3 regions of the Shewanella sp. S1-49-MNA-CIBAN-0167 genome follow, and region 2 is predicted to be linked to each of the others. Evidence: predicted binding sites of a transcription regulator. Region 2 holds the regulator's gene; each other region holds the start of a gene.
What was found. Region 2 encodes LexA, which represses DNA repair genes until DNA is damaged. Its sites were predicted from a motif close to TACTGTATNNNNATACAGTA; they were not measured.
Positions count from the first base shown of each region.

Region 1 (8,410 bases), on a different contig from region 2:
GAGGTTTTGAACTACCTTTGGTTTGTAAATTACCAAATGACTCAATACGTCTGAATTGAACACATAAATTTTGCAGTTCATCTAAGCCGTTACGCAGATGTTTGTCGGTCCAATTTCGTTCAGGAGCACCCGTTGCAAGATTAATAACAAATTCAAATTTACTCGGATTATTAATGCACTGACCTATTCGTTTAGCGAGCTCTTTGACATTAGGTCGCTTGGCTATGCCCTCAACAAATTTACAACGTGTTTTGAGATTGTTATTAAATTCTTCACCTAACGTCTCAATGATTATTTGTTTGAATCCATTATATAAAATATCATTTTGAGCGCTTAAATCTTCAATTGCAGTTCTCAGTTTATAACCCAATTGATCTTCTAAAGCAGGGTCGTTTTTGTCAAAACCAAACACAGCAGGCAAATCTTCTAAGATAAGTTTAAAAGGATCGCTAGCGCCAATGACTTTGTTTCTAAAGTCTCTTGCTTCTTTAGTTAATCCATTTTGTTGGCTACCACTAAAGCTCTCTCCACTAGTTTTTTTAACCCAAGATGGTAGCTTATGGACTATTCCAACAATGTGTTTTGCTATATTCAAAATAGCACTGTCAGTCTTAGTATTTCCAATTGTAGCTTGAGCTAAATTATCTAACAAATGACTCTGAATATCTGATATTTCAAAATATCGTACCGCAGCTTCATGTGGGTGCTTATAGATTTTATTAACCAATTCCTCATCTAATTCAGGAATAAAAATAAACTGATTAGTAGAATCCCAATCATAAAAAGCGATTTGTCCTTCAAGTGACTTTAACAGCGCTAATCCATAGATGCGACAAAGCCCAGTTGTTAAGCCAAAAGGTGGCAACATCCAACGTTCATATAATTGTGCGATGGATACATGTGCTGTGGTTGAATTCTTTTTTATAAAAGCAAAACCATCTTGCCAAAGTGCATACATCTTTGGATTAGCATCTATGGTTTCTTTACTCCATGTTTTGGGAAATAAATAACCCTCAGGAGTATAATTATGCCAACCCTTGCTCTTTAAACACGATAGATATAAGCCTTTCTCTGGAGGGAAGCTATTTTCATCGAAGCCTAAATCTTTTTGGTCCCCATTTACAAACATTGCATTCATCAATTTACGAATTGCACTGTTTGCACTACCAGAAGGTTTAGAGCGGTTAACTAACTCATTAATTACAATTGGTGCTTTGTGATAGATTTCTTCTGCAATTACAGACGCCAATGAAGTCAGAGGAGATGAGGGGGGTAATGGATTATTCCAATGCGTCCACTGTGCATTTTTGTAGATATGTTGCAGTTCTTTTTCTACATTTTGTTGTGCAAAGATGATGCGGTTTTCTAACTCGTTCTTGGCGATCAAGTCATGTGTAATTTTCTGCTCATCTTTAAGGATTTGCTTAAGTGCGATCAGCTCAATGGCCGCTGTTTGTAGAATACTAAAATCGTCATACTCACCGATAACGCAATGACCTAATTTTTCTGGATTTGATGCAATTTCTTTAAACATTTGCGTCACAGCGGGTGATACCGATAAAACAAACGTAAGGAAAGCCTCGCCTGTTTTCGGTTCAGTATTGAGCTGTTCAAGTAAAGATTTTTCGACTTTATTGATGAGCTTAGTTGTTGCCCATCTCATCGTGCCAGTTTTGTGATAGTGTGCCGTCGCTAATATATTTTGCGGCAAATCACAAACCGTTGTCCAATCAACACCTTGACTAACTGCTTCGACACGCTCACTTATCAATGTGTTGATATCGATATCACTACCTTGGAAAACAAATAAAGCATCATGTTTCTGTCGGTAAATAATGACAGTCCATGTTTGTAAATCATCTAATGCAGCAACAATTTCACTATTTTTAAACCCACGAGACACAAAATAGTGTTTTATGAAATCTTTCTTTGCATGAAGCTGATGATGAAATCCAAAAATAGTTAATAGTGCAATAACTTTCGTTATTGAAACATGAAGATCACTACCTTTTTGCTCCGCACGATATATAGCATCACAACCTTCCAACCATGCTTTACTATCATGCGATGTCACAATTAAGTGATGCAAATTATGGTGAAGGTAATCCCAATACATTTCTGGCCTGTATAAAACTAGGTCATCTTGAGGTTGTGTATAGTTATCTTCTAGAAACTCACGAAAACCATACTTCTCATGTGATGCGAGAAAACCGAATAAGCTACGCTCATTTTGTGAAAAACGGCGTCTTGAAACAGGACCTAGAAGTAAACTAACAATAGGATCAAGTGGTAGAGTATTGGTTAATGCATCAACATTTCGATGTTGACTAGCGAAAGCACTACTGACAGCATTGACTAACTTTGCATACTTGTTTTCTATTTTTGATGAAATTTCAGCTGAGCGAGTTATGGAGTCACCAACGAGGATTAATGATTCGTCAATTGATGGATTAAAACTTAGATCTCGATAGCGTCCCTGAACTTTGCTCCATTCTTGCTGCGTTTTTGCATCTTTATTTTTAGCGTAATCAGAAAACGCTTGATGTAAGAAACCTATCATCAACACAGGACGACTAGCTTGTTGTACTACGTCAGCTAATGCTTGAAATAAATGCAAATCTTTATTAGCGCGTGATTGATAATCTAAAGCCTTACCCATTTCATCTAGTAAGATTAATACGCCATCACCATTGCTTTGCGTTGAAGAAAGAACCTGTTTAATTTCAGAAAGACATTCATCATCATTTAAGTCTGTAATTTTATTCACATCGTGAGTTATACCAAGTGCAATATACAAACTTAGTAAAATACTGTTTGCTGGCGATTCTAAACCACAAACATGCTTAACTGTTTTCCAACCAATGTTGATTGCAAATCGTTTCTGAAATTCGGACGAGAGGATCGGCGATGATTGTAACTTTTCGGTAGCGTAATCGCGTAACTTAGTATCAGTAGACAATAAACATGATAAAAACAACGCGACTGTAGATTTACCTGAACCATAAGGCCCTGTAATGGTATATACCCTTTGTGCATTAGCATCGTATTCGCGACTGACGGTATCAAGCACATTAACGGCGGTACCATGAAGAATAAAATCGTCAATAAAGGACCGTAAATCTTCGCTATCACCATCAATACGGGTAGAGCTTTTATAACGTTGGTTGATAGTTATGAGTGATTCAGTCATTTTTAGTGCCATAATATTGATTCAAATAGTGAGTGCTATTGGTCTTTGCATATTCAGAAACGTTGACTTGCCTTAATCCTAATGAATCGACCCATGAAATATTGTTGTCAGTAAAGCCCTGAACTTCATCGAGTTTTTGACCTAATCCTGATTCAGACAACCGGAATATCCGACCGGGTGAGCAGGGTTTACTCAATAATGAGTCGAAATCAACAGTGCTGACTTTAGAATCTACAGTTTCAGTTTTAAAAAACTCAAGCAGGGCATAAGTAAATATTTCGATCGGCAGTTCAGGACGTTCAGCGAGGTTACTAATGTAAAAACCGCCACCGTTATCTTGTATCAAATTTAATTCAGACAAAGGTGAAATAAAATGGTCTTCATCTATGTTGATACTTTTTTTCGATGGAGTAGCTTTGAGCTTTTTACTATAGGTATTCAAAAAGCAGTCAATATCTTTCTTTATAGTAGAAATATTACCCAGCTCACTATCAACGAGTTTTTTTGCATCTTCAAAACAATCAGCGATGAGCTTTGTTTTTTCAAAATGTTGCACATTTGCGAAATTAAAAAAGTAACGGTAAGCCGTCAAATGTTCAACATTAAAATTTAACCAGAAATGAACTAACCAAATTGAGCCAGGCAGTTCTAGGTAAGGGTCTCTTCCATCCTCTAAGCTTTCACCACCAAAAAGATATTCGCCATTTTGTGACACAGAATGAGTAAATGAATTATTTGATCGTTCAGAATGAATCACGTTAGAAGCTTCAGCCCAATACTGAATAGCTTTAACCATATTTTTACCAACACCAAGTTCGACTATCGATTGACGAATGCTGTCTTCATCAGAACTTGAGAATTTACCATTTGAATTCAAATGATTAACTGCCTTGAATAGCCATCCATAGCGCAGAGGGAAAGTGTCATGACCTGTAAACTTAGCTTTCATCGCTTATTAGTGCCTCTGGAGAAATTGTCCAGAGGCGATACTAGCCTGATTTTCAAAATAACGAAAGAACTTTATCCTAAAGACTGTTCATTTGTACAGTGCATTTTTTAAAATATTTTTTTTTATTGTAGTAAACTAGTCAATACGGTAAATTCATGAATACAATGAACAATTATGTTGTTTTTTTGTTATAAGGGATCTTGTTTTAATCGACAAGGAATTGATTTAGCAGCTAGCTGCCGAAGAATAAAGGATTGTAATGCTAAGTAAGATTTTATCAAACTTTTCAGAAGACGAACTGTTAAGTTTTTTGCCTAAAGAGTCGATTCGATTTGCGCTTGATTTAGATGAGATAGACAACCAGATAAATGAAAATGCAAATTACAATAAAAAAAGTCTTGCTACAGTAGTTGCAAATGTAAAGCAAATCGATTTTGTTTTTGATGATAAGCTGCGTAAAAAATTGATTGAGAGGTTATCCCCCAATTTATTACTAGATTTATTCCCAGATTTTAATGTCACACCTACTCAAATAACACCTAAATACTATGATGCAGCGATTAGCTGGGCTGAACAAAACCAATTTGAATTCGCCCAAAAAATTGGCTTGTCTGACGTTTATCAGAGTCGACTTCAACAAAATGTAGATTTCACAAATATTTCTCGAATAGAACCCAATTATCCTCTATATCCCTATCAACAAGACATATCAAATCAAGTGCTTAATGAGTTTGATAACAATCATAAACGCGTTCTTCTTCATTTGCCTACGGGTTCAGGAAAAACAAGAACGGCAATGAATATTGCTGCTGAACACTTACGGCAATCTAATAAACATGTTGTTTTATGGTTAGCTGATAGAGAAGAGCTTTGTTCACAAGCTTATGCTGAATTTTCAACGGCATGGCAATCTCTTGGGAATAGAGCTACGACGTTATATGGATTTTATTCCAATTCCGATGAAAGTTTAGGAGGTATTGATTCAGGCTTTGTTGTGGCTGGACTGCACAAGTTTTTAAGTTTACGAAAAAACGACTCTCGACAGTTAAAACTATTATACAAAGAATTATGTAAAAAGGTGACCTTGGTAATTTTTGATGAAGCACATAAGGCCATAGCCCCAAAGTTTCAAGAAGTGGTAGATGATTTTATTGGTGATGAAAACTTCCATGCAAACTTATTAGGATTAACAGCTACACCAGGACGTAGTTATTCTGCCGATGGCCTATCGGAGGAAGACGAACGTTTATCAAATTTTTTTAATAATAATAAAGTTTCAATGAGAATTTCAGGATATTTGTCACCTATTGATTATTTAGTCGATAAAGGTTATTTAGCCAAAGCCAATTTTAAATCACTAAATTATGATTCATCAGCTATCTCTGCTTATGAATTAAGAGATGCTGGCGGTATTGAAACCATGAAAACACTAGCAAATAACATGAGTCGTAATAGACAAATTATTCAAACCATAATTGACGAATGTAATAATGGTGCACAAATAATAGTCTTTGCATGCACCGTGGAGCATGGCATCAATCTAGCGTCAGCTCTTGCCTACAAAGGCGTGAAGGCTGCTTCAATAGACAGTAAAAATGACACAACAGAAAGTCGACGAGCAAAAATTCAACAATATAAAAGTGGTGCTATTCAGGTGCTTGTTAACTTTAATGTATTAACTGCTGGTTTTGATGCACCAAAGACAAACGTTACTATTATAGCTAAGCCTATGAACTCTCTTGTTCAATATCTTCAAATGGCGGGACGTGCCATGAGGGGGTATAAAAGTGGTGGCAATAAAGAGTGCAACATTTATACAGTCATGGACAATATCCCAGAATTCCAAAGCGTAAGTATTGCGTTTAGCTATTGGAACGATATGTGGGTAGATAAGGAAGAACAAGATGAGTAATAGATTTTTAAGTGCAGAAACCGTGATTGAGTCTTTACGGGACAACGGATACAACAATACAGCTTATGCACTTGCCGAATTAATCGATAATAGTTTGCAGGCGACGGCTACAAGAGTTGAAGTAGGATTTATTGAAACTCAGCATAGTGAACGTAAGAACTATAGTGTCACAGAAATCTCGCTATGGGATAATGGTGTTGGCATGGATATTGACACCCTTCGAATTGCAATGCAATTCGGTGGTGGAAGTCATAGAAAAGATAGTGCTGGTATGGGAAAATTTGGTATGGGTCTACCGAATTCTTCTATCTCTCAGTGCAAACGAGTTGAGGTATGGAGTTGGCAAGGTGGTGGCAATCCACATTATACCTATCTTGATGTTGACGAGATGAAAAGTGGTTCACTTGAAACCATTCCAGAACCAAAAGAATTAGCAATCCCAATTCAATATGAAAAAGCTTTTTTTAGTAAAAGACCTGATTCTGGTACATTAATTATTTGGTCTAAACTTGATCGATTAAGCTGGAAAACAGGTAAATCAATTTATCGCCATTGTGAGCACCTTGTTGGCCGTATGTATCGTAATTTCATAAGTGATGAAAATATTAAGATTGAAAGCATTACATATAGAAAAGCAGGTATTGATAGATTGGATGTATGGGATCGTGATACTTTTAAAGCAAATGATCCTATGTACCTCAAGAAAAATACTTCACTATCTGAATTGCCTGGCCATTATAAAAATGAAGCTTTTTTTGAACAAATGGACCAGGAGATTATCTCCGTTGAGTATTTAGATGATAATGGAGATCCTAAACGTGATGACGTTACGATTACAACATCTATGGTAAAAAGAAATATCTCCAATTACATTTTGAAAGAGACTGTAGGTAAACTTGGTGGGACTGTTTGGGGGAAACATTGTAGTAAAAATGTCGGTGTTTCAATTGTAAGAGCTAATAGAGAACTTGTTATTCGAGACTCATTTTTAACGTCAGCATTGCGCGAAAGCAAAGGTAGATTTATTGGCATAGAAGTGTCTTTTCCTCCTAATTTAGATTCTGTTTTTGGTGTAACTAACAACAAACAAGATGCTGTAAGACTAATTCCTTATGAAATGAAAACAATTTCTAGTCAAGCGGGATTTGATTCTGAACAAGAATACTTGCGTGATCTAGAAGAGAATTCAGATTCACTTTTACAGGTACTAAAAGTTGTTACAGTAATAAAAAAACAAGTGTCCGCTCTAACCAAAGCACTTGAATCAATTAATGTAGAAGGCAAAGCAACGAAGGGCGATGATCCAAAAACGGTATCAGAAGGTGCAGCGTCGAAGGCTACTCAAGGCTCTGCAGTACGCGAAAGAACCGGACATAAAACAAATGAAAATTCAGAAATTGAATTGAATAAAGAAGATGTTGTAGAGCACTTGAAAACAACTGGTGGTATGACTCAAGAAGAAGCAGAGGAAAAAGCCGAAAGATTAATTCTGACAGGAAACCGATTTCTTATTGAAGATGTCGCACGTGATTCAGAAGCTTTTTTTGATGTATCAACAAGTAAAGGTTTAACTCTCGTATTACTTAATACAAATCATGTTTTTTATAAAAAATTAGTTACTAAATTAGGTCCTGATGAGCTTGAGGTATTGCAAACAACAATCGCAGGTTTCGCCCGTGTTATGAATGAAACTACTGATGAGAAACGTCATAATTATTTGAACTCGATTAGGCGTGAATGGGGTTTAGTTATTAGTGAGTTTTTAGAAGAACCATCAGATGAAAATACGGATGATTTCTAATGTCTAATTTGATCTCAAATAGTGATCTTACAATGCAGTTAGAGCGTCTTCTACCTAATTGCAAAGAGCTCACAATTATTTCAGCATTTATGACTCAACCAGCTACAAGCTGGTTGAGCCGTTTGACTTATCATAACAAACCGAAAGTCGAACTAATTGGCCGCTTTACTCCTAATGATTTTGCTCAAGGTGCAAGTGACATAAATGCACTACGCGAATGTATTAATAATGGTTTTAGTGTAAAAGCTTTATCCAATTTACATGCGAAAATTTATCAAATTGATCAAGAGATAATATTCAATGGTAGTGCAAATTTAACAGGGAAAGGTTTAGCTATTGTTAATAATAGTAATCTAGAATCTTGTAGCCGTGTTGAGGCTAGTGAAGCATCAAAAATATTTATTACTAAAATAGCTGAATCTGCAATTCCATTAACTTTGGTTACACTAGATAGAATGGATGCTTTTTTAAAGGAATTAAATTCGAACACAGATCAGCAATTACCAGTACTCTGGCCAGAAGAAATTTTATCTAATTCTTCTGAGTTATTTGTATCAG
Region 1 covers NZ_JBEOPO010000002.1:83,839-92,248, reverse strand. The annotation lists gene AAEZ00_RS01470 (DEAD/DEAH box helicase family protein) at 1-3,190, opposite strand, end outside; gene AAEZ00_RS01465 (DUF4007 family protein) at 3,183-4,139, opposite strand; gene AAEZ00_RS01460 (DEAD/DEAH box helicase) at 4,399-6,051, shown strand; gene AAEZ00_RS01455 (ATP-binding protein) at 6,044-7,852, shown strand; gene AAEZ00_RS01450 (phospholipase D family protein) at 7,852-8,410, shown strand, end outside.
Region 1: AAEZ00_RS01465 (DUF4007 family protein) is a predicted target of LexA. The motif match lies at 4,221-4,240, and genes of this name have one in related genera.

Region 2 (8,410 bases):
GGCTTTTTTGAACAATTATAATTCTATGTAACAAGTTAAGATTATTTAAATACCGGTAAGATATCCGCCATTGCCAGTAAGTGACATGTTGCTGTGATCATCCCAAACAACACCACCAGTACAATCAGCGGAGTCCCACCTGGCACCTTAAAACCGTCGGCATTGGGATATTGTTGCCTCACTTTATAAGCCAACAAAGCGGGTACAATAACGGCCCATATGGTGGCCGCAAGCGCAGCAAATCCAATCGCTAAAATAAATCCATTCGGAAATAATAAACCCAGTATTGTCGGCGGTATAAACGTAACCGCGGCCGTTTTAATCCGTCCGGTGCGTGAATCATCAAAATTAAAGAGATCGGCAAGGTAGTCAAACAGCCCGAGTGTCACCCCTAAAAATGATGATGCAACGGCAAGATTGGCAAACAGGGTTAACATGTTATCAAGCCATTGGCTGGCAATCACCCCCGACAAGGCCGCGACTAACACCCCGATATTGCCCCCTTGCGCAATAATATCGGCAAACTGGCTGCGTTGAATATTGCCCATTGTCGCCACTAACCAACACACATAAATAACCAATGCGATACTGGTTCCAGTAACGATGGCTTTCACAATCGTATTGGCATCTTTACCGTAATACTTTACTAAGCTCGGCACGTTACCGTGATAACCAAAACTGGCCAACCCAAAAGGAATAGCAGCGAGTAAATAAGGCAGATAACGCGACTCACCATCGGGTGACGCCAATTTCACCGTGTCAATGTCGATTAATAAATTACCGATAGCCAAGAAGAAAGTGATCATCATACCACCGAGCATGATGGTGGTGATCCGATCGACCGCTTTAGTACTGATAAACACCACAAGTGCCAAGACAATAGCAAAAACCAAACCCGCCACGCTCTGAGGCAAACTAACACCCAGAGCCGATAAGCTGTGATTAACAATCGACCCGCCACCACTGATATAAGCATAGGTTAAAATATACAACACAAAGGCAATAGATACGCCGTTAATCACCCGCCAAAACTGCCCTAGAGTTACGCGGGTTAAGGTGTCAAAACTATCGCCAGGTTCAAAATGCAAATTGGCTTCTAATAACAGCAAACCCGACATTAACATGCAAAACCATACACCTAACAACATGGCTAATGAATAACCAAACCACATTCCTGCACTAACGACCGGCAAGGAAAACATGCCCGCACCGACTGTGGTCCCAGCAATAATCATCGCCCCACCCAATACTGACTTACCGCTAGCTCGATGCTTTGCTGCATTCATGTGGTTGGCCATTATTGTCCGTGCTCCGCTGCCACACTATCAACAATGGTTTGTCTTACTGAAGAACTGAGTAATTTATTGGCATTATCTCGAATTCTTATCACTTCAGAACGATTCTCGACACTGCATAAATATCCCAATTCTTTTAGTTTCACGCTCAAGGTGTTATACAACTTTTTATCATAAAATTCTGGTGCGGTAATGCCATGTAGAGCCCCTAAACGTTGGGCTAACATATGACTATCGGTTTCCAATCCTGAACGCTCAAGCTCCGGATTTATCGCCAGTAAATTAAAGATAATGGCATAGCGTTGCAACGTCTCATTGATGGTTTCAGCAAGCAGTAACACTTGAGTAATATGGTGAGGCGTGATCACCAACTGATCGCTACCGCTCAACAGACCTTGTTCAACCATAAAGTCTAAAATGCAATCTACATGTTTAGGAACATCATCAATACCCATAAAAAGTTCAGCTTTAAGTAATGGGTAAAAATCCATCACTATGGCATGGATTCGGGTGCGATCGCACACATCATAGTGCACTAAACAACTGGCGATGAGTGAAGGTAATGCCATTAAATGAATAATATTATTACGGTAATAACTCATGGTAATAGCAACTTTTTCATCAACCGAAATTATCTCGCCAATAAGGTCCTTAGTACTGACAAACTTATTTAACGACAGACAATGATCAACAATTGACTTGCCATTACCCTCTGCAACGGATGCGTAATGGGTATAAGGCACTGTGTTAAGTAATGCTAAATACAAATCAAGCTGACGTTCTAACTGGCTTCTTTCTAATGCATTTTGCTCTGATGCCAATAACACTAAACTGGTCAATGTCACCGAGCTGGCCGCAGCAGCGCCGTTGATATTGGTCATTACACGATTGGCTAGTAAGTTGACCGATGGGGTAAACCATGATGGTTTCTGATCAGGATCGTTCGCAATCTCTTTACGCCATTCTGGCGCCTGCTCGTTTAAGAAATGTTGTAAATTAATCGGCTCACCAAAGTTCACATAACCTTGGCCAAAATTGCCTAATTTACGCAGAGCCCCAAATAACTGCCAAACAGATTCTTTTTTCTTTTTCTTACCGCTTAATTCTTTATGGTAAGTGGCCACTTCCATCACATGGTCATAACCTAAATACACAGGCACTAAGGTCACAGGGCGTTCAATGCCACGTAACACACTATTAATAGTCATCGCTAACATACCGGTTTTAGGCGCTAGCAAACGCCCGGTACGAGAACGACCACCTTCAGTGAAATACTCGACCGAATAGCCCTTAGCAAATAACTGATCTAAGTATTCACGAAATACTGCGGTATAGAGTTTTTTTCCATTAAAACTACGACGGATAAAGAATGCTCCGCCACGACGGAACATAGGCCCAGCAGGCCAAAAGTTAAGATTAATACCGGCAGCAATGTGCGGTGGAACCATACCCTGATAATACAAAATATATGACAACAGTAAGTAATCCATATGACTACGATGACAAGGCACATAGACAATTTCATGGCCGTCATGATGTAACTGCCTTATCTGTTCTGCACCTTTGATATTGATACCACTGTATAATTTGTTCCATAACCAAGTGAGGAAGCGCTCGGCAATGCGCACAAAACTATCAGAATAGTCAGCGGCAATTTCATCAAGGTATTCAATGGCGGTTTCACGGGCTTTCTCGACAGATACTTTTTTGTTTACCGACTCTTCTTCAATGGCTTTCTTGATTGCATCAGATTTAAGTAACGACGCAAAAAGCACTTGCCGATTCGGTAATTGCTGCCCTGTCATCACTTTGCGTTGACGGCGGAAATGCACTCGCGCAACACGGATTAATTTGTGAGCAATTCTTTTATCGGTACCGTGTTCATCAGCCATAAGACGAAGCGATAATGCATTAGAAAACTGTACAAAATTGTGGCGACCTAGAAACAAAATCATTAGCCATTTTCGCAGCCAGGTCGGGTTTTCCCTTTCAAAAAAAGCCGCTTTCATGCTGTCATCTTCTTTACCCGGTGTACGGCCCCAATAAAGGCTCACAGGCACCAACTGAATATCTAACTCAGGACATTGACGATGAAGCGCTAACAGACTGGTAAAACTATTAATAAATTTTTCACCGCTTTCGCGTTTACCAAAAAGCGGTTTGCGGCCTTCAAGACAAACGATGCGTGATACTTTGAGGCCATCCAATTGCAGTGGCTCATATGGACTGGGCATACCAAAGCTCTCAGTGATTTCGCTTAATGCAGCGGCATCACTGATTGATTCTGTTTTCATAACATAAATCAGAGGTTTAGATGGATCTAAATTAAGATCGTCAAAAGGATCATGTGGCACAACAACCGTGAGTACCATCGATTTTTGAATCCATTTTAACGCTCGTAAAAATATTGAATCTGGTTTTGACATGGTTATTTTCGCAACATAAGCCACTGTAATATTGTCGTATAGGATACCAGAAACCAGCCTGCTTACACTATCAGACCGATTTATCTTTACGCTTGAGTTCTCACTATCAGAAATAACATCAGACAATCAATACACAATAACTAATAGAAACAGGTTGTTGAATGATACTTGACCAACAATATTCAAAAAAGAGTTGGTTAATACTTGCACGAACAAAAACACTGTATATAATGACAGTCACTGTATAAAAAGACAGGAACCATCATGAGACCGTTAACGCCGCGCCAAGCAGAAATTTTAGACTTAATTAAAAACAATATCACCGAAACAGGTATGCCACCCACTCGTGCTGAAATTGCGAGTCGTCTTGGCTTTAAAAGTGCTAATGCCGCCGAAGAGCATTTAAAAGCATTAGCCAAAAAAGGTTTTATCGAGATCATACCTGGTACCTCGAGAGGTATTCGTTTACCTCATGAAGAACAGCTTGAAATCGGTCTGCCACTCATTGGACAAGTTGCTGCTGGAGAGCCTATTTTGGCGCAAGAGCATGTAGAACAATATTATCAAGTCGACCCAAATATGTTTAAACCCGCCGCAGATTTTTTATTACGGGTTCGTGGTGATAGCATGAAAAACATTGGTATTTTAGAAGGCGACTTGCTCGCTGTACATAAAATGCAACAAGCGCGTAATGGTCAGGTTGTGGTGGCGCGTGTTGATGATGACGTCACCGTAAAACGATTCGAACAAAAAGGTAATATGATTTATCTGCATGCAGAAAATGAAGATTATAACCCGATAAAAGTAGATTTAAGTTGCCAAAGCCTAACCATCGAAGGGCTTGCAGTTGGCGTTATCCGTAATGGAGATTGGTCATGAACAAACTAATGGGCGTAGCGCCACGTCACCCAGGCTTATGGGTAGATTTAACTGAAACAGATCTGCATGGCAACCAAACCATTCAAACATTACAAACTGTCACCCAAGGTGAAGCAGAACTGAGTCAATTGTGTAGCCAACTGGCGACGTTGAGCCAACAAGGCAGATGGATTGTATTAATTAGTCCACCTCACATAGGCTATAAGCATATGCTGGCCAGTGCTGGAGTGAGAATGGATCGTATTTTACTGGTGCACACCAAAGATGAAGTCGAAACATTATGGGCCATGGAAAAAGCTCTCACGAGCGGAACTTCTAGTGCAGTGGTTACTTGGACAAGTTCACTCGATGCTCGCGATAGTCGTCGATTGGAAATTGTCGCTAAGAGCGCGCGAGCATTAGGCGTGGTAATTGAAGATGTGAATGCTCACTTACCTCACAAACATCAACTTGTTAACTCTACATTAACAAGTGGAGCAGGTAATTTTTGCTCATTTCACTAAGCATAAATCCTTAATTACCAAGCCCTGCATTGAATTCAGGGCTTTTTTTCATCTTTTTTTAGCCTATTTACCAACAAAGTGATCTTGATCAATGTTTAATCTACAAGTAATGTGGTTAACAAGGATGAAACATTCTTCATCTTTAATTGGATAAAATGACAGTAATCAAGATTACTGTCAGACAAATAATCCAAATAGAAATTGATAAGTTCAGTCGTAGGTACAAGCGTGGTGCACAGCTAACAATAAAAGCGTAGACAGTCTGTATACAACCACCAGAGTACTTTGAGTTCATCAAGCTTTTTTCGGGAACCGAAGAGTTTGCATAGAGCTGAGATTTACTGTGTGACTTTTCTTTGTAGTTGCTATTTTGCAATTAGCAGGGGAGTAGTCTTGTGAAGCAATGGTTGTATTTTTTATTGGTTGTGTGGGTAGCACTTCCGCTTGGGGCAACAGAAATGCCCCTCAACATGACCCAAGGCGTGACGGATATCAGTGGTAAGGTTTATGACCTCCATATGACGATTCTTTACATCTGTTGTGCTATTGGGTTAGTGGTGTTTGGGATCATGATTTATTCGATGATTTATCACCGCAAATCAAAAGGTGCCGTTGCGGCCAATTTTCACGAAAGTACCAAAGTGGAAATTGCTTGGACCGTCATCCCTTTCATTATCTTAATCGGAATGGCTATTCCAGCCACTAAAACCTTAATTGCCATGGAAGATCCCAGCGATGCCGATCTGACCATCAAAATTACTGGGTCACAGTGGAAATGGCACTACAGCTATTTTGATAAAGACATCGAATTTTACAGCTCATTATCCACCCCCAGAGAGCAAATTGATGGCCGTGAGGCCAAAGGCGAAAATTACCTCCTTGAAGTCGATAAGCCGCTAGTACTGCCCATCAATCAAAAGGTGCGTTTCTTGATGACATCTGATGATGTTATCCACTCATGGTGGGTACCCGCTTTCGCGGTTAAAAAAGATGCCAACCCAGGCTTTATCAACGAAGCCTGGACTCGTATTGATAAGCCTGGAACTTATCGCGGTCAATGTGCTGAGTTATGCGGTAAAGACCATGGATTTATGCCTATTGTGGTACAAGCCTTATCGGAGACTGATTTTGATAATTGGTTAGTTGAACAAAAACAACTGGCCAATAATGCTGCAGTCGCTGCAGCCGCATCAATGTCACAAACCTTGTCCCTTGAAGAACTAAACACGCAGGGCGAGCAAGTGTACATAGCGCGGTGCGCCGCTTGTCACCAACCTAATGGGGCGGGTCTTCCCGGTGTATTCCCATCATTGATTGGCAGTCCTATCATAAAAGGCCCTGTTGACGATCACCTCAATATTGTATTAAACGGTAAACCAGGCACCGCAATGCAAGCCTTTGCCAAGCAACTTAGCGCCATAGAAATTGCCGCAGTGATTACCTTTGAGCGAAATGCTTGGGGCAACAACAGTGGCGATGTTGTTCAAGCAGCTGATGTGGGTAACTTCTCAAGTAGTAACGCGTCAAGCACTGAGCCGATCGAGGTCGTAGCCGATGCAGCAAGTACCATTGCCGCAACAACGACAGACATTACCGATGCGGCCACAGAAAAAACCACTCAAGCTATAGAAGCCGTTGCCAAGGTTGTGACACCTGAAGTTGTTGCAGCGGCAGATCTGCCCACCTTAACCTTGGAGCAATTAATCGCTGAAGGTGAGCAGGTTTATGCCACTGTTTGTGCTGCATGTCACCAGGCCTCTGGCGCTGGTTTACCCGGCGCTTTCCCTTCACTTATTGGCAGCCCTGTCGTTAGCGGACCGGTTAGCGGACATATCGATATCGTTATGCACGGCAAACCAGGCACCGCAATGCAAGCATTTAGTAGTCAACTCAGCCCTCAAAAAATGGCGGCAGTGATTACTTATGAGCGCAATGCGTGGGGCAATAATTCTGACGAGGCGGTGCAAGCTGCCGATGTCGCTAGCCATGGACAGTAGGGGAAAACAATGAGCACAACAACGCACGATACAATTGCTACCGCTCATGATGATCATCATCACGGAGCGCCGAAAGGGCTAATGCGCTGGCTACTCACCACTAACCATAAAGATATCGGCTCGCTGTATTTATGGTTTAGTTTCATTATGTTTCTAACTGGCGGTGCGATGGCTATGGTCATTCGAGCTGAGTTATTTCAGCCGGGATTACAGCTAGTCGAACCTAACTTTTTTAATCAGATGACCACAGTTCATGGTCTTATTATGGTCTTTGGCGCGGTAATGCCAGCTTTTACTGGATTAGCTAACTGGTTAATTCCAATGATGATCGGTGCGCCAGACATGGCACTACCGCGGATGAACAACTGGAGTTTTTGGATTTTACCGTTCGCCTTTTCCATGTTACTAGGTTCGCTATTCATGGAAGGTGGTGGTCCTAATTTTGGTTGGACATTCTACGCCCCACTCTCAACCACTTATAGTCCTGACAGCACCGCTTTGTTTGTATTTGCCATTCATATGATGGGGATCAGTTCGATAATGGGCGCCATTAACGTTATCGTGACCATAGTCAATATGCGCGCCCCTGGTATGACATGGATGAAATTACCGCTGTTTGTGTGGACTTGGCTTATTACCGCATTTTTACTGATTGCGGTGATGCCAGTGCTTGCGGGCGCGGTCACCATGGTGTTAACCGATAAGTTTTTCGGTACTAGCTTTTTTGATGCCGCAGGTGGCGGCGATCCGGTGATGTTCCAGCATATTTTCTGGTTCTTCGGTCATCCTGAAGTTTACATCATGATTTTACCGTCATTCGGCATTATCTCGGCGATTGTTCCGACCTTTAGTCGTAAAAAATTGTTTGGTTATTCCTCTATGGTTTATGCCACTGCCAGCATTGCCGTGCTGTCATTCTTGGTGTGGGCACATCATATGTTTACCACGGGTATGCCTGTGTTTGCAGAGCTATTTTTCATGTATTGCACCATGTTAATTGCTGTCCCTACTGGGGTGAAAGTGTTTAATTGGGTGGCAACCATGTGGCGCGGTTCGATGACATTTGAAACACCGATGCTCTTTGCGGTCGCGTTTATCATCCTGTTCACCATTGGCGGGTTTTCGGGTCTGATGCTGGCAATTACCCCTGCTGATTTCCAATATCACGACACTTACTTTGTGGTGGCTCATTTTCATTATGTGTTGGTCACAGGGGCGATATTTTCCATTATGGCAGCGGCATATTATTGGCTGCCCAAATGGACCGGTCATATGTACAACGAAACCTTAGGGAAATGGCATTTTTGGTG
Region 2 covers NZ_JBEOPO010000001.1:96,386-104,795, reverse strand. The annotation lists gene mtr (tryptophan permease) at 42-1,298, opposite strand; gene plsB (glycerol-3-phosphate 1-O-acyltransferase PlsB) at 1,298-3,721, opposite strand; gene lexA (transcriptional repressor LexA) at 3,986-4,600, shown strand; gene AAEZ00_RS00460 (cell division inhibitor SulA) at 4,597-5,103, shown strand; gene coxB (cytochrome c oxidase subunit II) at 5,499-7,100, shown strand; gene ctaD (cytochrome c oxidase subunit I) at 7,110-8,410, shown strand, end outside.

Region 3 (8,410 bases), on a different contig from region 2:
AAAAAGCAGACTAAGCGCAAGTAGGCAGGCTCCCCAATGAATTGACCACGACCCAAATTTCATGACGTTATTCTCCTAAAGGTATGGTTTTTTTGCCGCGGATGATGGCCTCAGGCTGTTCATCTAAGGTTTCGCTCAAACTGCGTAGTGATCGCGCGGCGCGGTGAATTTCTTCTAGCGTGTTATCTAACTTGATTAATAGCGGCGAATCTTGAGCAAGTGAATTACCCGCTTGGGATGTGAGCTGATTAATGCTTAATAATGTCTCGCGTAATGCCGTCAAACTGTGATCAAGTGATTGAATAACCTTAGGTTCATCTTGGTTCAATTGGACAAGTAGATTATCCAGTTTGACCAGAACTTCAGCACTATGTTGTCCTAACGTAGCCTGAGTCGTATCGATGTGAACAGCGGTGTTTTTGACTGCGTTAGCCGCACTGTCAAAGCTTTCCAGTGCCTGTTGTATTTGTCCGCTGGCAGCTATGTCGCTGAGTTGTTGGGCCAAATTATCAACATTATTGACTAAGCTTTTAAGGTTCAAAGATTGCAAATCTTTTGACAAGGATTCGAAATCAGTTTCTATGGTTGGCAGCTCTAATATGGCGTTGTTTCCACCATGAAACTGAGGCACAGTACTGGGATAAAAATCTAACTCAACATAGAGCAGCCCAGTTAATAAACTCTGATAATTCAACTGGGCACGTAAACCGTTATCGATGGCGTGGAAGAAAAACTCTTCGCCCACTTGAATACCCTTTAGATTGATGCGTTTCAACAACAAATTAGCATGAACAGCGGCGGTAATACCTTGGCTATTGTTATTGGGGAAATCGATACTGATATCGCTTATTTCACCGATCACAACCCCTTTTAACTTCACGGGGGCGCCCACCTGAAGCCCTTGGATTGAGTTGTTGAAAAACATCACTACGGGGGCTTTTTCGGCAAATATCCGTCCTCCAGAAAAGAATAACAGTGCAATAAACACTAAGATAATAGCGCCCAGAATAAAGGCACCAATCGCAAGAGGAAGTCGCTGGCTTTTACTCATGATGCCTCCACTTTGTCAGCACGATTGAGAAATTGTCGCACCCGAGGTTGGCTGCTGTTAAGTTTTAATTCTCTCGGATCGCCACAGTCGAGCATGGTATTGGTTTGATTATCCAGATACACACAGCGGGTGCCGATTGACAATATACTGGGCAGCTCGTGCGACACGATAATCACGGTCGAATCGAGTGCTTGGCAGATTTGCACTATTAAATGATCTAAGCGCATACAACTAATGGGGTCTAATCCTGCAGAGGGTTCATCAAAAAACAACAATTGTGGATCCAGTGCAATCGCGCGCGCCAACCCTGCGCGTTTGTGCATGCCGCCACTTAACTCGGCAGGATAAAATTTCTCGAACCCGGCTAAGCCAACTAATGCAAGTTTATAGGCCACGGCTTCAGCGATTTGCCGCTCCGAAAGGTCGGTATACAGTTGCAGCGGTAAAGCGACATTCTCAGCAAGTGACATACTGGAAAACAACGCCCCAGTTTGAAAGGTAATGCCCCAGTCTTTAAGCATAGCCACTTGCGCCGGTTCATCTGCGTCATAAAAGTTTTTACCTTGATAGCGTACTTCGCCCTTGAGCGGAGTTAACAGTCCTACCATTGATTTAAGCAAGGTCGTTTTGCCGCAACCACTTCCGCCAATGACAAAAAAGATATCATTCTTGTGAATGTCGAAGGTTAACTGTCGTTGCACTTCGGTAGTGCCATAACCGACACAAAGATTGCGAACACTGATAAAGGCATCATCAAGCATCATTAGATCCCTAATTTATCGAACAAAATATTAAGCGCGGCGTCAGAGACCACAAGAAAGACAATCGCCTTAACCACAGCGTTGGTGGTGGCTAAACCAACGGCATTAGAATCTCGACCGCAAAGAAGGCCTGCCTGACAACCCGCTATAGCAATCAGAAAGCCAAAAATGAGGCTTTTTATCAAACCGGTGGAAATGTCTACCCAATCGATCGCAATCTGGGTTTGCAAAATATATTGGGTGTAACTTACGCCCATGCCATTGGCAACAATCGCACCGCCGATCATGCCGATCACATCTGAATAAATACACATCAGTGGCATAATAAAAATCAATGCCAATAATCGAGGTAAAACCAGGAATTCCATGGTCGAAATGCCCATTACGCGCAGAGCATCAATTTCTTCATTGACCTGCATTGTGCCTAATTGCGCAGCATAAGCAGCCCCTGTTCTGCCAGCCATTATAACGCCTGTCATGAGCGCGCCCATTTCACGCACCATCCCGATAGCCACTAAATTTGCAACATACACCTGAGCCCCTAATTGCCGCAGCTGTACCGAGCCTAAATAGGCCAATATCATTCCCACAAGCAGGCTAATTAAGGTGACAATAGCCAGTCCTTTAGGTCCCGCTTGTTCTATAAAAAACACGATATCACTGCGACGAGTACTGGCTTTGCCTCTGAACCAACGACCCAATGCCAGTGAACTCTCGCCAACAAACACTAATCCGTCGTGTACTTGTAAACCTTGCACAATAAGCCAGCTACGTAAGGCTGCTAATAATCCGCCAATGGCAGCATCATTGGTTGCTTGATAAACAGGAACGTCGGTAGCAAGTTGTAGTAATTGCTGTAATCCTTGTGGGGTGTCTTTTACATTTAAGGCGATTTGTTGTTGTTCACACCAACGTGACAATTGTAATAAGGCAATGGCGAGACTTGAGTCCCAGTGCGACAACTCTGTGGTGATTAATGTGACGGAATGACAAACAGAGGGTAGCGTAGCGCAAATATCCGCGCCCAGTGGCGCTTGGCCCAATTGCCAATCACCCGTAAGATGCAGTGAACAGTTATCATCTTGCATATCAATGTGGAATGTAGCGAGTGTCATACTAGACCCCGAGCAAAGGGAAAAATAATGCTATTGGTTACGCTATACACGAACTAGGTTAATTCTTGTACTGATGATCAGTGTAGACCAATCACTCTGATTATATTTTGACCTTGAACATATTCTTTCATAAACAACAGATAAGGTTGCCGTGTAGCGGCGTCTAAAGTTCAATAAAAACCACTCCAATGCTTGAAAAGCACAGGGCATGGCGCAAGAAAAAATAAATAAACTTGCACCAACTAAATTTAGCGGTAAGATGTACTGTGTTTTTATACAGTACACGTTATAAGTGTGCGAGGTTGTCATATGCGCATTATTCCTATTGCAGCGAGTGCCGGTATTACTGGCTTTGAAAGCCCTGCAGCCGAATACCTTCAATTAGGCTTAAGTCTTGATGAGATATTAATCCAGCATCCCAGTTCGACTTTTCTTGGCTTAGCCCAGGGCGAGTCGATGCAAGGAGTGGGGATCTTCGATGGCGATTTATTGATTGTCGATCGCCATGAAACCGCGAAAAGCGGCGATGTGATTGTGGCTAATTTTAATGGTGAATTTGTGTGTAAAATTCTCGACATGCCACGGCGAATGCTAGTGTCATCGAATGAGCAATATTTACCAGTGACCATCTGCGACTATGATGATTTTAGTATTGAAGGCGTGGTGACCCGCTCAATTCGTTGTCATCGTCAAAGCCCACTGCTTGTAAGCAAATAAGAGTAGGTAAAATGTTTGCCTTAGTCGATGCCAATGCTTTTTATTGCAGTGCTGAACAGGTGTTTCGTCCTGATTGGCGTGGTAGACCGATGATTGTGCTCAGCAATAATGATGGCTGTATTGTGGCCGCTAATCGACATGCAAAAGAGGCTGGCATTCAAAAGTTTTTACCTTATTTTCAAGTTAAAGCCTTATGCGCCCAGCGCAATGTCATCGTTTGCTCATCTAATTATGAATTGTATGCCGATTTATCGGCAAAGATGATGGCAATAATAGGCCGTTTTGCCCCAGAGCAGCATGTGTATTCGATTGATGAAAGCTTTCTGTCTTTTAAGCATTGTTATCCCGCGATCAAATGCCTGCATACCCAAGGTCAGTTAATCCGCCGCGCGGTTTGGAAAGAAGCGCGCCTACCTGTTTGTGTTGGCATAGCCGAAACCTTGACCTTGGCTAAAATTGCTAATCACGCCGCTAAAAAAATCCAGGGATACCAAGGTGTGTGCGTTATCGAGACTATGCAGCAACGTACCGACATTTTAAAACAGTTGGCGGTTGCAGAAGTATGGGGAATTGGCAGGAAGATGAGTAACAAGCTTGCGTTAATCAATATTCGCAGCGCATTTGATCTCGCCTCTATGCCGCCCAGTCTTGCGAGAAAGCAGTTTAGTATTGAAATAGAGCGTACGGTGCGCGAGCTTAACGGCCAAGTGTGTAAACAATGGGATGAGGCGAGGGCTGATAAAAAGCAAATTTTCTCCACCCGCAGTGTGGGCGAGCGCATCACCGATTATGAGTCATTATTACAAGCGTTAAGTAAGCATGTTGGTATTGCGGCGCTCAAAGCGCGTCAGCAAGACTCCCATTGTAAAACCATGTTGCTGTTTGCGAGTAATTCCCCCCATGACGAACAGCCAGTAAGTTATAAAGTCATCGTACATTTTCCATGCCCAACCCATTGCAGCGTTGAGCTCACCAAAGCTATGACCCACGCTGCTCCAAGGCTATTTCGTCAAGGAGTACGCTATTACAAAATAGGCGTGGGCCTAGTTGATTTAGCCAGCGAGAAGCATTTTCAATTTGATTTATTTAATACCGCTAAGGTCACCCATGCGCTAATGCACACGCTAGATGGCATCAACCAACGCTACGGTCGCGACACTGTGTTTCTGGCCGCACAAGGGATAGAGCAAAAGTGGGCCATGCGCCGTGATTTACTAACACCTCAATATTCGACCCAATGGAAATGCTTGCCAAAGATAAAATGCTAAGGGGTTTTATTGGTTTTTTTATTCGTTTTTCATGATTAATGCCACTACAGAGCGAATAATCGCCCCGCTATTTTTATCGCAATAAGGTCAAGGGCACTAATGATTGTCAGTCAGATGTTTAGATAATTGATGTCGATATAAATAGTGCAACAGATCACAAACCCTAAATTAAAGCTGGCATATGCCATAAATAAGCGTATATATAGCATATGCTATTAACTGTAGTTTGGTTATACCAAGCGCTAAAATTCAGTTAACTATTAATGGGGCAGCCAAAAGCTATGTTAAGCCTATTTATCCCACCTCTTAACCCGAGTTGAAGTTACTTAAATCTGTGTGTTTTAAATTAATGGACGACTTAACTAATGGTAAAGCGTTGTTAATGCAAAATGCACATGAGGAGAAATGATGATTACCGCCATACCAATGAAAGACGAACATATTTCCAGCCATTTTAGCAAAGCTGATGAGGTGCTCTTTATTGACGATCAAGGTCAAGTGAAAGGGCGTTTTGCCAATCCTGCACTAACAGATGGATGTGAGGGTAAACAACAATTAGTCAGTTTGATACTGGCACATGGCGCTAATCGCGTGATCGTACGTAACATTGGCCAACAACTATTAGCTAAATTATTAAGTCGGCAACTGAGTGTTTTTCATGCTAAAAATGGTCGTACAGCAATAGACGATCTTGCCGGTGCTAATTTAGCTGACTGTGAGGAGTATACCGAGGCAAGTCAGGGACGCCCTTCATCTAAGCATATTGCTAAACAAGCGAATGGTGGTTGTTGTGATCATAATCATGCTGACGGAGAAGCGGGCAGTCACGATGGTCATTGCAGTGGATCAGAAATGGCGACAAAGAAACGTTGCTGCGGATCAGAAATGGGCACAGCAACCGCAACAATGAAAACGTGTTGCAATAAAAAGCATTCACTAATACATCAACATTAATGGTAACTATGGTTGATATTACGTCATTACAGCGCTGTTAGCTTTAGCTCATAGCGCTGTAATTTACGATATAAGGTCCGCACACTAATATTAAGCTTAATGGCTAATTCTGCTGGAGATCCTTGAAATTGCTGACAGACCTGAGAAAGATATGCGTACTCCACGTCATCGAGTGACATGAGTTCCGTTGCCGTTTTTAGTGTATTTTTGTTATCTGTCGATGTGTGGTTAGGTTGAACGCTTTCAGGTAAATCACTGCTGTGGATAATATCTTCGTTGGCAATCAGTGCCGATTGTTCAATAATATTTTTCAGTTCGCGAATATTACCTGGATATGCATAATGACTGAGCAGATTTAATGCGTTAGCCGAAAACCTTTTATGTTTGTATTCAGAGTACTTTATAAAATGATTTACGAGTCCTGGAATATCATCAAGGCGCTCACGCAACGAGGGTAAGTAAATGGGAAATCCGGCAATGCGGTAATACAGATCGCGTCTAAATTCACCTTTTTCAACCAAATCGAGTAAATTCTTATGGCTGGCGCTGACTAATCGAAAGTCGGAACGTTTTTGTTTTAATCCACCCACGGCGCGATAACATTGGGTTTCTAGCAACCTCAGCAGTTTAACTTGCATGTTCATCGGTACATCGCCAATCTCATCAAAGAATACCGTGCCGCCGTGGGCTATCTCAATCAGACCTTTTTTACTGGTGGTTGCCCCGGTAAAGGCTCCTTTCTCGTAACCAAATAACTCACTTTCGAACAGGTTTTCACTCAGGCCGGTACATTCAATAACCACAAAAGGTTTATCATTGCGGCTACTGGCTTGATGCACCGCTTTAGCGACGAGTTCTTTACCTGCACCGGTTTCACCTTGCAATAGCACCGCAATACTGGATTGAGATGCTCGGTTAATTCTGTTGAGCATTTGCTTAAACGGCGCAGATTGACCGACCATGGTGCCTTTTTTAGACTCTGTTGATGCATAATCAATGGCATCTAAAACCTCCAGATATCCCAATACCTTGCCACTGTTATCTTTAATGGGTTTCATTAAAATATCGCAATATGACTTACCGTGTGCAGTGCTATGAATATGCACGGCATTGGCAGCCCTTGCGGTACTCTGGCATTGTTGCAAAGGACACTCTTCACCGTGTTTATCACAAGGCTCATTACTGTGATGAGATATCTGATGGCATTTACTTTGGCCTAATATGACTTGTGTATCATACGTTTCTAAATAGGCTTGATTAACCGCATGTATAACATAATCTGGCGTAATAAATATTGCCGGTTTATCAATCGCGTTTATCATTGATTGCACAACAGTGGTGTTACTCATTTATCACTCTCGCTTACTGTACACATTAATCAGTTAATCTCTAAAGTGACATTATTAGCGCAATATTTGTCACTACAATGCCATATTTGTCAGTTCATAACCTAGCATGTGCCTCTCGCAAATATCAATGAATTTTAAGTGGCTGATTTTATATATTTTAAATTTGTCGGTGTAATATGGCACAAGCTTTGTATTGATCTTGCTATATGTTTTGTGATTGGACTCGGTCATAGGTTTTTTATAACCCTAAAACTCATTGAGATTAAACGATTTTAAATAGAGGAATAACAATAATGCGCTTAACACACAAACACACACAATCATTGATTAAGGCTAGCCAAATGGCCGGCTTAATCATGCTTATGAGCGTCTCGACGGTAGGACAAGCTGAATCATTAACCGAGCAGCAAGTGCTTGAACAACAGGCCAATCAACGAATTGCCGAATTTAGCCAAGCACTGAAAGGTCATTTAAAGACAGCCATTAAGCAAGGTGGATTAACCAACGCAGTGTCGGTGTGCCAAGCGGTAGCACCTGCAATTGCAGCAGAAAACTCAAAAGAGGGCTGGACACTTACCCGGACCAGTTTGCGAGTGCGTAATCCAGCCAATACGCCCGATGCTTGGGAGTTAACACAATTACAGCAATTTGAACGTGTTAATGCTTCAGGACAGCAAGCTGCTGATAAACCCATTGTGGCGAGTGAGTTTATCGTCAAAGATGGCAAAACACAGTTTCGTTATATGAAGGCGATACCAGCGCAACAATTATGCTTAGGTTGTCATGGTAGTAATATTAATCCTGAGCTGAGTACTTTGATTAACAAAACCTATCCTAATGATAAAGCAGTTAACTTTGCCCTCGGTGATATTCGCGGTGCGTTTTCATTACAAAAGGTTATCAATAATCAAGCCGCATCGGTTACAGCAACAACAAAGCCGTAATCAAAGCTGAAGTAATATAAGCGAAAGACCTAGAAGCGAGGACGCTGCGCGGCTTATAGCAAGAGCCTAGGACGCTTCGCTGCTAGGTGCTAAAGCAAACAGCACAGCGACCCATGGGCTGTTTATGGTGGTGGTTTACGTTAACATTATCCTGCCTTTACGATTCCTTATCAGTCATTTACAAAATGATGTTAACCATTATTGCTAATATTGATCTGAGACTTTATCTAACAAATGCATTGGGTATTTTG
Region 3 covers NZ_JBEOPO010000012.1:15,292-23,701, reverse strand. The annotation lists gene AAEZ00_RS07405 (PqiC family protein) at 1-63, opposite strand, end outside; gene AAEZ00_RS07400 (MlaD family protein) at 68-1,051, opposite strand; gene AAEZ00_RS07395 (ABC transporter ATP-binding protein) at 1,048-1,815, opposite strand; gene AAEZ00_RS07390 (MlaE family ABC transporter permease) at 1,815-2,927, opposite strand; gene AAEZ00_RS07385 (LexA family protein) at 3,237-3,644, shown strand; gene AAEZ00_RS07380 (Y-family DNA polymerase) at 3,656-4,912, shown strand; gene AAEZ00_RS07375 (NifB/NifX family molybdenum-iron cluster-binding protein) at 5,318-5,866, shown strand; gene AAEZ00_RS07370 (sigma-54 interaction domain-containing protein) at 5,893-7,215, opposite strand; gene AAEZ00_RS07365 (Tll0287-like domain-containing protein) at 7,509-8,159, shown strand.
Region 3: AAEZ00_RS07385 (LexA family protein) is a predicted target of LexA. The motif match lies at 3,190-3,209, and genes of this name have one in related genera.